Regions from separate parts of the Sinomonas terrae genome, predicted to be linked through region 3. Evidence: predicted binding sites of a transcription regulator. Region 3 holds the regulator's gene; each other region holds the start of a gene.
What was found. The regulator LexA, encoded in region 3, represses DNA repair genes until DNA is damaged. The targets are predictions, from matches to a motif close to TCGAACANNTGTTCGA.

Region 1: the regulator LexA is predicted to act here: its motif matches at 1,794-1,809, upstream of ruvA (Holliday junction branch migration protein RuvA).
Region 2: the regulator LexA is predicted to act here: its motif matches at 2,226-2,241, upstream of L0M17_RS14150 (HNH endonuclease signature motif containing protein).

The regions. Positions count from the first base shown of each region.
Region 1 is NZ_JAKZBV010000001.1:2,074,238-2,077,510, reverse strand. Features, by position in the region: gene ruvB (Holliday junction branch migration DNA helicase RuvB) at 32-1,132, opposite strand; gene ruvA (Holliday junction branch migration protein RuvA) at 1,125-1,772, opposite strand; gene ruvC (crossover junction endodeoxyribonuclease RuvC) at 1,902-2,486, opposite strand; gene L0M17_RS09720 (YebC/PmpR family DNA-binding transcriptional regulator) at 2,528-3,273, opposite strand, start outside.
Region 2 is NZ_JAKZBV010000001.1:3,064,050-3,067,322, forward strand. Features, by position in the region: gene L0M17_RS14150 (HNH endonuclease signature motif containing protein) at 107-1,990, opposite strand; gene L0M17_RS14155 (AAA family ATPase) at 2,290-3,273, shown strand, end outside.
Region 3 is NZ_JAKZBV010000001.1:2,814,547-2,817,819, forward strand. Features, by position in the region: gene L0M17_RS13000 (histidinol-phosphate transaminase) at 1-184, opposite strand, end outside; gene L0M17_RS13005 (LysM peptidoglycan-binding domain-containing protein) at 291-668, opposite strand; gene lexA (transcriptional repressor LexA) at 856-1,563, shown strand; gene L0M17_RS13015 (ATP-dependent DNA helicase) at 1,555-3,273, opposite strand, start outside.

The DNA of each region.
Region 1 (3,273 bases), 740 kb from region 3:
CCCCAAGAGTTCCCGTCAGGCGCGCGGTGTCTCAGCCCCAGTCGGCGAGGAATTCGCCGTCGTTGGCGTCATCCTCACTCGCGGGGGCCGATCCGGGCCCGAACAGGGTTGCGCTGTAGGCGAACGCCGCGTCAGGAGGAAGCGGAAGCCCAAGGTGCTCGTAGGCGGCCGGTGTCGCGATCCGCCCTCGAGGCGTGCGCCCCATGAGCCCCTCGCGGACCAGATAGGGCTCTGCCACCGTCTCGACGGTCTCGGGCTCCTCGCCCACCGCGATAGCCAGCGTCGAAAGACCAACGGGCCCTCCCCCGAACTTGGTCACGAGTGCAGACAAGACCCCGCGATCCAGCCGGTCCAGGCCCTTCGCGTCCACTTCGTACATGTCGAGAGCGGCTGCCGCAGCTCGCGCATCGATCTGCTCGATGCGGTGGACGAGGGCCCAGTCCCGCACACGCCGCAGAAGGCGGTTCGCGATGCGAGGGGTTCCGCGCGAGCGGCCGGCGACCTCGGTGAACCCCGCGGACGTGACGCGCAGATCGAGCAACCCGGCAGAACGGCGCAACACGAGTTCGAGCTCTTCCACGGAATAGAACTCGAGGTGGCCCGTGAAACCGAACCGGTCGCGGAGCGGGCCAGGCAGAAGCCCTGCTCGCGTCGTGGCGCCGACAAGAGTGAAGGGAGGCAGGTCCAAGGGAATTGCCGTCGCACCGGCACCCTTCCCCACGACGATATCGACCCGGAAATCCTCCATCGCCATGTAGAGCATTTCCTCGGCCGGGCGGGACATGCGGTGGATCTCATCGAGGAAGAGGACTTCGCCCTCGGACAGCGAGGAAAGGATCGCAGCCAGGTCGCCCGCGTGCTGGATCGCTGGCCCCGAGGAAATCCGCAAGGGAGCATTCATCTCCGCCGCGATGATCATCGCGAGCGTCGTCTTGCCGAGACCAGGCGGCCCCGAGAGCAGCACATGGTCCGCGCTCCGCCCCCGCAGCCGCGACGCCTCGAGCACGAGCGAGAGCTGCCGCCGGACGCGCTGCTGCCCCACGAAGTCGTCGAGATGCTTCGGCCGCAGGGCCGCCTCGATCGCCCGCTCTTCCGGCTCCTCCCCGCTCGCGACGAGGGACGGCTCAGCCACGAGCGCCTGACTTCACAGGAGTCCTCGCGCCCTGCCCCAGCCAGCGAAGCGTGGCGCGCAGGATCTCCGGAACGTTCCCTGCTTCCGCGAGGTCCGGCTGGTCCTCGAGCGCCCGTTCGATGCTTGACGAGGCGTCCTTCTCCGACCAGCCGAGCGAGGTCATCGCCTCAACCACTTGGGGCTTCCACGCCGCCCCGGCGGGTCCAGCGGACGACGGCGCCTGCTCACCACCTGTTCCGAGCGGCACCAGCTTGCCCTTGAGTTCGAGGACGAGGCGAGCGCCGACCTTCGGGCCGATGCCCGGAACCTTCGTGAACGCCTTCGCGTCTTCCGAGTGGGCCGCGACGCGCACTGCCTCTGGGCTGTGCACTGCAAGAACCGCGAGGGCCAGTCGAGGCCCCACGCCTGCGACACCGAGCAGCACCTCGAAGACCTCGCGTTCCTCGGGCGAGGCGAAACCGAACAGCGTGAGCGAATCCTCGCGGACGACCATGAGCGTATGGACGGTCCCTTCCTCGCCCACTCGTAGGCCGGCGAGGGTCTGGGGCGTGGCCGAGAACGCCATGCCGACTCCCCCGACATCGATAACGCCCGATCCGAGCCCCACATGGGAGACCGCGCCACGGAGGAAGCTGATCACGGTGAGGGCTCCTTCTGCCGTCCGAACATATCTACGAACAAGTTACCGGGGTTGGGTGACAGAAAAGGCGAGGTGCGTCGGCGCGCCTTCGACTCTGCCGCTGGCCATTTCTCCGCGCTCCCCACTCAGCTAGGTCTTCCGACGAGCCCTAGATTCCGCTTCTGCCCACAACCTTTGGGCCGGCGTCAATGCGTTGGCGGTCATCGCCGTCGTCCTTCCCACCGCTGAGGGCGAGCCTGGTGCCGCCCCTCGCCACGCATGGGCGAGGGCAAGCGCGAGCGCATCCGCGGCGTCAGCCGGGCGGGGCGAAGTCTCAAGGCGCAGGATCTTGGTGACCATGCGCGTGACCGCCGCTTTGTCGGCCCGGCCGCTGCCCGTGACCGCGGCCTTGACCTCGGAAGGCGTGTGCAGGGCAACGGGGATGCCCCGCCGCGCAGCGGCCGCGATGACGATGCCCGATGCCTGGGCAACACCCATGACAGTGCTCACGTTCAGCTGCGAGAAGACCCGCTCGACGGCGACGACCTCGGGCTCATAGCGATCGAGCCATTCGTCGATAGAGCGTGCTATGAGGAGAAGGCGGGCATCAAGCGGTTCTTGGGCGCTGGTCCCGACCACGCCGACGCCGACGAGCGTCGCCCGACGGTCGCGTGCGACGTCGACGACGCCCAGCCCGCACCGGGTAAGGCCCGGATCAACGCCGAGGACGCGCAGCTGAGGGGGTTCGGCCCCGTGAGTCGATGCCACGGTGGAGGTCACTCGGCCTCGAGGGCCGCCATGACCTCCTCGCTCATGTCCGCATTCGTGTAGACATTCTGGACGTCGTCGAGATCCTCGAGCGCATCGACGAGCCGGACGAACTTGCGGGCGGCGTCGGTCTCGAGTCCGACCTCCATGGACGGCACGAACTCTGCCTCATCGGTGTCGTACTCGATCCCGGCGGAGTTGAGCGCGTCACGGAGGGCCTGGAGGTCGTTCGGCTCGGAGTAGACCACCCAGTTCTCGCCAGCGTCCTTGACCTCCTCAGCGCCGGCGTCGAGGACCGCCATCAACACGTCGTCCTCGGAGAGGCCGTTCTTCGGAAGGCTCACGACGCCCTTGCGCGTGAACAAGTAGCTCACGGAGCCCTGATCGGCCATGCTGCCACCGTTGCGGGTGACCGCGAGGCGGACATCCGCCGCGGCGCGGTTCCGGTTCTCGGTGAGGCACTCGATGAGCAGCGCCGAACCCTGGGGGCCGCGGGCCTCGTACATGATCTCGGTGTACTCGATGGCCTCGCCGGTCAGGCCCGCACCGCGCTTGATGGCACGGTCGATGTTGTCGTTCGGGACCGAGTTCTTCTTCGCCTTGGAGACAGCCAGGTCGAGGGCGGGGTTGCCGGACAGGTCAGGGCCTCCGAGGCGCGCCGCAACCTCGATCGTCTTGATGTACTTGGCGAACGCCTTGGCACGCTTGGCGTCGATGACAGCCTTCTTGTGCTTCGTTGTCGCCCATTTGGAGT
Region 2 (3,273 bases), 250 kb from region 3:
AACGACACGCTCGCCACCCCCCACCTAGCGAAGCACAGAGGTGCCGCCGGGGACCTCCTTCCCGACGGCACCTCACCATGCCCACTTGACAGAACACCGCTCAATATCAGAACGGCGGCGGGGCGTCAGGCTCTGGATACGTGACGTATCGACGGCCCGTCGGCGAAGTCCACTCAAGAATTCCGCCCGGCGGCGCATCAACAGTTGCGGGTGATGAGGCCTCGGCTTCGTATTGTTTCTCCGGGTCGTCTTGTTTCTCCGGGTCGTCTCGTTTCTCCGGGTCGTCTTGCGTCTCCGGCCTCACCTGCCGCAGTTTCCACACACCCAAGCTCTTGAGCCTATGGTGCTCACGACAGAGAAGGGCCAGGTTTGCGACCTCCGTGGTGCCGCCGTCCTGCCATTCCTCTGTATGGTCTGCTTCAGTGGCGGGCGCTGGTTTGTCGCAGCCTGGGAAGCGGCACGTCCGATCTCTGGCCCCGAGGAATCGTCGTATAGCGAGCGAGGGCGTGTACCTCCTCCTGCCGAGCACCAAAGGGGCCCCCGACTCGGGATCAACGAACATGGTCGTCCAAGTGGAGGCCTCGGCTGCCAGCTGTCGCGCGGCGGGGGCGTCGATGGGCCCATAGCCAAGGATTTCGCCGGGCGTTTCCGCCTCTCCAGAAAGGCTTCGTGCTGGCACCGTGACGACCACCTCCATCCTCACTCCACCACCGACAACCGGACGCCCTGCCACCACCGAACGGCAATCACTGGCGTCGGCGTCGAGCTCGCCAATAGTTTTCGCGCGGGGCTGGGGAGGCGCTGTGGCGTTTGTACAGGCGGCGTTTGTACAGGCGGCGTTTGTACAGGCGGCGTTTGCAGAGGCGGCGTTTGCAGAGGCGGAGGGCACGGGGGCATGAGCAGAAGCGGACGCGGAAGAACCTGACGTTGCGGAGAAAGACCCGGGGAAATACTCAGGAAGCGGCGCGGAGTTCGGCGCAGAGACTGAAGGGTCGAGTAGCAGATCTCGAAAGACGTCCGCCCTGAGTTGGCCGATTCCGCGCGACTCTCCCGGCTGCTGCAAGGATCTGGCGAGAGCCTCGAGGCGCGTGTCGATCGCTGCCCCGACCTCGACCGGAAGGTGGGCGGTGATCCAGCACATCCCGTCCTTCGAGGGCTCGACCTCGACTTTTCGGAACGCCGCCGCTCTCTCCTTTCGCGCCGCCAGAGGCTCGTCGTGGTAGTCCTCCGCGAGTCGCCGGAGACGACGTGAGAGGGCTGCGGGGCTGGGAGCATGGTCAGGGTTATCAGGGCAGGCAAGACTCACTGCAGCAGCGCAGAACTCGGCGTCTTTGCCGGGTGGCAGCACGCAAGCGTACTCCATTACCGAGCGCGCCCGGCGACGATCAAGTCTTCCCTCCTGCATCGCGTCCAGCACAGGGGCGAGCCCGGGGTCTGTCAGCGCCAACGCCTCCTCAACCAAGACCCGGCCCGTGCGCTGCGAGACGTTCATCGCAGCCGCGATCTCTGCAGCCGTGATCGACGCTGCTTCGCTTGCTTCAACCGCACCCATGGCCACGCGCCGCATCTCGCTGTGCAGAGCGGCGACGGCCTTCAGGCGTAACGCGTGCATCCGCGCCTCCACGAACTCCAGTCCCCGAACGGTCGTCACCAAGGAGTCCACGAAGACGGCACGCGCCTCGTGCTCGATAGCGGCCGGAGTCATCGCGGCCCGAGCGTCGTCGGAAGGCTCTGCGTCCCGGGATGGCTCTGTATCACTGGATGGTTCTGGGCCGCGGGATGGCTCTAGGCCATCAATCAGCCCTGCACGGTCGGTCTGACCCGCCCCCTCAGCCAGCCCCGCGCCGTCGTCCGCCCCCTGATCCACGCCCGCGCCGTCGTCGGTCTCGTGGCCCTCGCTACGCGGGTCCCCCATGTGTTCCACCGCGTCTTCCCCCATATGGTCCCCGGACATGTGGTCCCCCGGGTCCTCCGCCTTGTTCTCCCCCATGAACAAACCCTCTCACCCACCTCCGACAAAATAAGCGAATCGCCCAATCGCCCAAGGAGACCCCACCGGACCCCCCGCCCCGGCTCCACTGGGAGCGTCAACCAGACCGCACGCTCCGAGATCCCACTCCCAGGCACCCATGAACCGACCGTCCCACCGCTCCGAACAAGGATTGCGTCACAGCGGGGTCACTAAATAGGGCAGGGTCGAAGGCTCGGGTTGCGGGTAACGTGGACAGAACACAAGTGTGACGGACGTCTCGTCAGTGGTCACACTCCCACCCGGCCCAGGGGGAATGCATGGACGTGCACCACGCGGCAGCGACGGCCCTCACGCCGCGGAGAGCGGCACCTCCGGCAGCGCCCATGCCGCCCCTGCGCTTCCGCGAACTGTGTGAGACCATCCTCGCCGAGGTCGACAGGGTCATCGACGGGAAGGCAGAAGCTTCGCGCGTCGCACTGACGGTGCTGCTCGCCCAGGGCCATCTGCTCGTCGAGGACGTCCCCGGAGTCGGCAAGACGATGCTAGCCAAGACGCTCGCGCGGACGATCGACTGTTCCGTCAGCCGCATCCAGTTCACGCCGGACCTCCTGCCGAGCGACGTCACGGGCGTCTCGATCTACAACCAGGCGACGCGCCAGTTCGAGTTCCGCCCGGGCGCCGTCTTCGCGAACATCGTGATCGGCGACGAGATCAACCGGGCATCCGCGAAGACCCAGTCCGCCCTCCTCGAATGCATGGAGGAGCACCAGGTCACGGTCGACGGAACGTCCTACGGGCTGAGCGAGCCGTTCATGGTCATCGCAACCCAGAACCCCATCGAGATGGAGGGGACGTACCCGCTCCCGGAGGCTCAGCGCGACCGGTTCATGGCACGGATCTCCATGGGCTACCCGGACGAGGCCGCCGAGATCGAGATGCTGGAGAGCCACCAGTCCGAATCCCCGCTGTTCTCGATCGAACCGGTCGCCGAGGCCTCCGACGTCGCGTCCATGATCGAGTCGGTCAAGGCCGTGTACGTCTCCGACCCCGTCAAGCAATTCACGGTAGCGCTCGGCCGCGCCACCCGCACGAGCGAGAGGGTCCGGCTCGGGGCGAGCCCACGTGCCGTCCTTCAGCTTCTGCGCGCCGCGAAGGCGCGTGCGGCGCTAGACGGCCGCGACTTCGTGTTGCCAGACGACGTCGCGGCCATGGCTCCGGCCGTGCTGGTCCACCGGCTCATCCTGGACCGCCGGGCCGCCGCCGCTGGGCTCACGGTCGCAGGCGTTCTGGATGCCCTCGTC
Region 3 (3,273 bases):
CGGATCGGGTGATGGCCTCCTGGACGTCCTGGGGCACTCCGTACGTATTCTCATTGACGTTGAGCATGATCGGGACGTCCAGCTGCGGCGCCCCGTATGGGTGCTGACCGCGCAGATCCTCGCGAAGAGGGAGCCCCGCGAGGCGCTCCTCACGGGAGGTGGGCTGAGCAGTCTGATCGTTCACCGGTCCAGCCTACGCCCGGGTGCTTGACGCCTCCGCATTCATGACTCGGCGTACGCCCAGCCCCACGCGGGCTCAAGCCCGGGCCGAGCTCGACCCCCAGCCCGGTTCAACCCTCAGTCGGGACAGCGATCTGCTGCCCTGAAACGACCCTGGTCGAATCGAGGTTGTTGAGTTCGACGATCTCGTCGATGACCACGCGCGGGTCGCGATCGGGAGCGTACTGTGCCGCGACCGTCCACAGCGATTGCCCCTGCTGGAGAGTGACCTGCTTCGTGTGCGTCACCGACGGCGCCGTGTCGCCAGCGTGGGCAGGCGCGATGAGTCCGCTCAGAAACGCGAGCAGCAACACCGCTCCAAGGAAGGACGGGAGGGCAATCAGCACGAGCCGCCCCCGGCGAGTGAGCCGCAGGCGGGGGTGGGGAGCCTGTGCGCCGGTCGAGCGAGCCGGTGTCCCTGCGAACGGAACTGCGAATGCGTGTGCCACGGTTCTTCCTCCTCAGGAATGCCTTCGAACATGTCTTCGAACCATTCAGAACACTTTTAGCACTTCTCATCGAACGATGTCCAGACTCGCTAGAACAAATGTTTGAAAGGTGCCGCCGTGTCCCCTACGGTGGAATCAGCATCCAGATGGGCACCGACAAAATAAGAAGACGAGAAAGAGGGCACGCATGGCAGGAGTGGCCAGAGCCGCAAAGGGACTCACCGTGCGCCAGCGGAAGATCCTCGAGACGATCCAGCGCTCGGTCCAGACCAAGGGCTACCCGCCGTCGATGCGCGAGATCGGAGACACGGTCGGCCTCGCAAGCCTCTCGAGCGTGACCCATCAGCTCGCCCAGCTGGAGAAGCTCGGCTACCTCCGCCGCGATCCCAAGCGACCGCGCGCGATGGAGGTCCTCATGCCGCTGAACCTCGACGAGCGCCCGCTCACCATGGAAGCCGAGAGCGCGGCGCCGGTGCTCGGCGTCGGAGGAATTCCTCTGGACGACATGGCGAGCGCCGCCGACACCGCGATGGTTCCCCTCGTCGGGCGCATCGCCGCAGGCGGACCGATCCTCGCAGACCAAGTCGTCGAGGACGTCATGCCACTCCCCCGCCAGCTCGTGGGCTACGGGGAGTTGTTCATGCTGCGGGTCCGCGGAGATTCGATGATCGACGCAGCCATCTGCGACGGAGACTGGGTGGTCGTTCGACGGCAGAACGACGCAGAGAACGGCGACATCGTGGCGGCTCTCCTCGACGACGAGGCGACGGTCAAGACGTTCCGGCAGCGTGACGGCCACACTTGGCTGCTCCCACAGAACACCCGCTACGAGCCCATCCTGGGCGACCACGCAACCATCATGGGTCGCGTGGTCTCAGTGCTGCGCTCAGTCTGAAGCGGCGAGGCGCTCGAGTGCCTTGAGCACGACTCCGCGGTCCGTCGTGCCCCACAACGGGGGAAGCGCCGACCGGAGGAAGGCGCCATAGCGCTCGGTGGCAAGGCGTGAATCGAGGACCGCAACCACCCCGCGGTCTTCGGTCGATCGGATGAGCCTGCCAGCGCCCTGCGCGAGACGTACCGCCGCGTGCGAGGCGGAGACGGTCATGAAGCCGTTCCCCCCGGCCTGGGCGACTGCGCGCGAACGTGCCGTGGCAAGGGGATCGTCCGGCCGCGGGAACGGGATGCGGTCGATCACGACGAGTCGGCACGAATGCCCGGGCACGTCGACCCCCTGCCACAGGGACATCGTCCCGAAGAGGCACGTGTCCGGCTCGTCGGCGAACTGCCGGACAAGCGCGCTCATCGATGACTCGCCTTGGCAGAGGATCGATACGTCGAGCCGGTCGCGCAGCTCGTCGGCCGCGTCCTCGGCGGCTCGCCGAGACGAGAAGAGGCAAAGGGCCCCTCCGGACGATGCCCGGATGAGGGTTTCGAGCTCGTCGATCGCCTCGACTGACACGCCGCGGCCCGGCTTGGGCAGATGGCGCGCCACATACAGGATGCCCTGCCGGGGGTAGTCGAAGGGTGAACCGACGTCCACGCCGGTCCAGGTCGGGGCGCCGCCGCCGAGCAGGCCGAGTCCCCCGGCGGCTGGCTCGAACGCCGCTCCGATCGCGAGCGTCGCGGACGTGAGCACGACCGTGTGGTCCGCGAAGAGACCGTCCCGCAGCTTTCCGCCCACGTTGAGCGGCGCGATGCAGAGGGTCGCGGGCGCATCATCGGGGGGCGCGGAGTAGCCCGACGCCGGATCGAACGTCCCGGTGCGCGAGGCCCAGATCACCTCGCCCTGGGCCTCAGCGTCGAGCATCCGCTCGCAGCACTCGAGAACCGCGCTGACGCGGGACCGCGCGACCTGCCGCCCGCCGTCGGACGCCTGCCCATCGCTGGGCTTGGAGTCCGAGATGGCCGCTCGGCTCGCATCCCTCAGCAGCACGAGGGACTGCGCAAGTTCCTCCGTGAGCCCCCGGGCAAGAAGGCCCGTGGGGACATCTGCCAGCGCAAGCTCAAGCTGCGTGGCAGCCGACTGCAGCGCCTCGACGGAGAGGCCGCAGTGGCGGCGCAGGCTGGAAGCGGGGGCCATGGCCATCGCTGCGGAGAGCTGGCCGCTCACCGCCCCCGTCACGCGGTCCTGGAGCTCGTGCGCCTCGTCGACCACGACGACGTCGTGCTCCGGCAGCACGTTGAGCCCCTCGAACGCGTTGATCGCGAGCATCGCGTGGTTCGTCACGACGATGTCCGCCTCCGCCCCCCGCTGCCGCGCGAGCTCGCTGAAGCACTCCGCTGCGAGGGGACACCGCTGGGAGCCGAGGCACTCGAGCGCCGTCACCGAGACCTGCCGCCAGGCCCGATCGCTCACCCCCGGGATCAGGTCGTCGCGATCCCCCGTCTCGGTTTCTTCGGCCCACTCCCGCAGGCGTTTGACCTCGCGGCCGAGCTGGGTAGTGGGACCCGCGCCGCCCGGATGGGCGACGGCGGTGTCCTCGCCGAGGGCGAAGAGCGTCCCCTCACCGCCCTCGTCCGAGGGGAACCCGCCCGAGAGCTTGTGCTTGCACAGGTAGTTCGAGCGGCCCTTGATGAGGGCGACGTCGACGGGATGGTCGAGCTC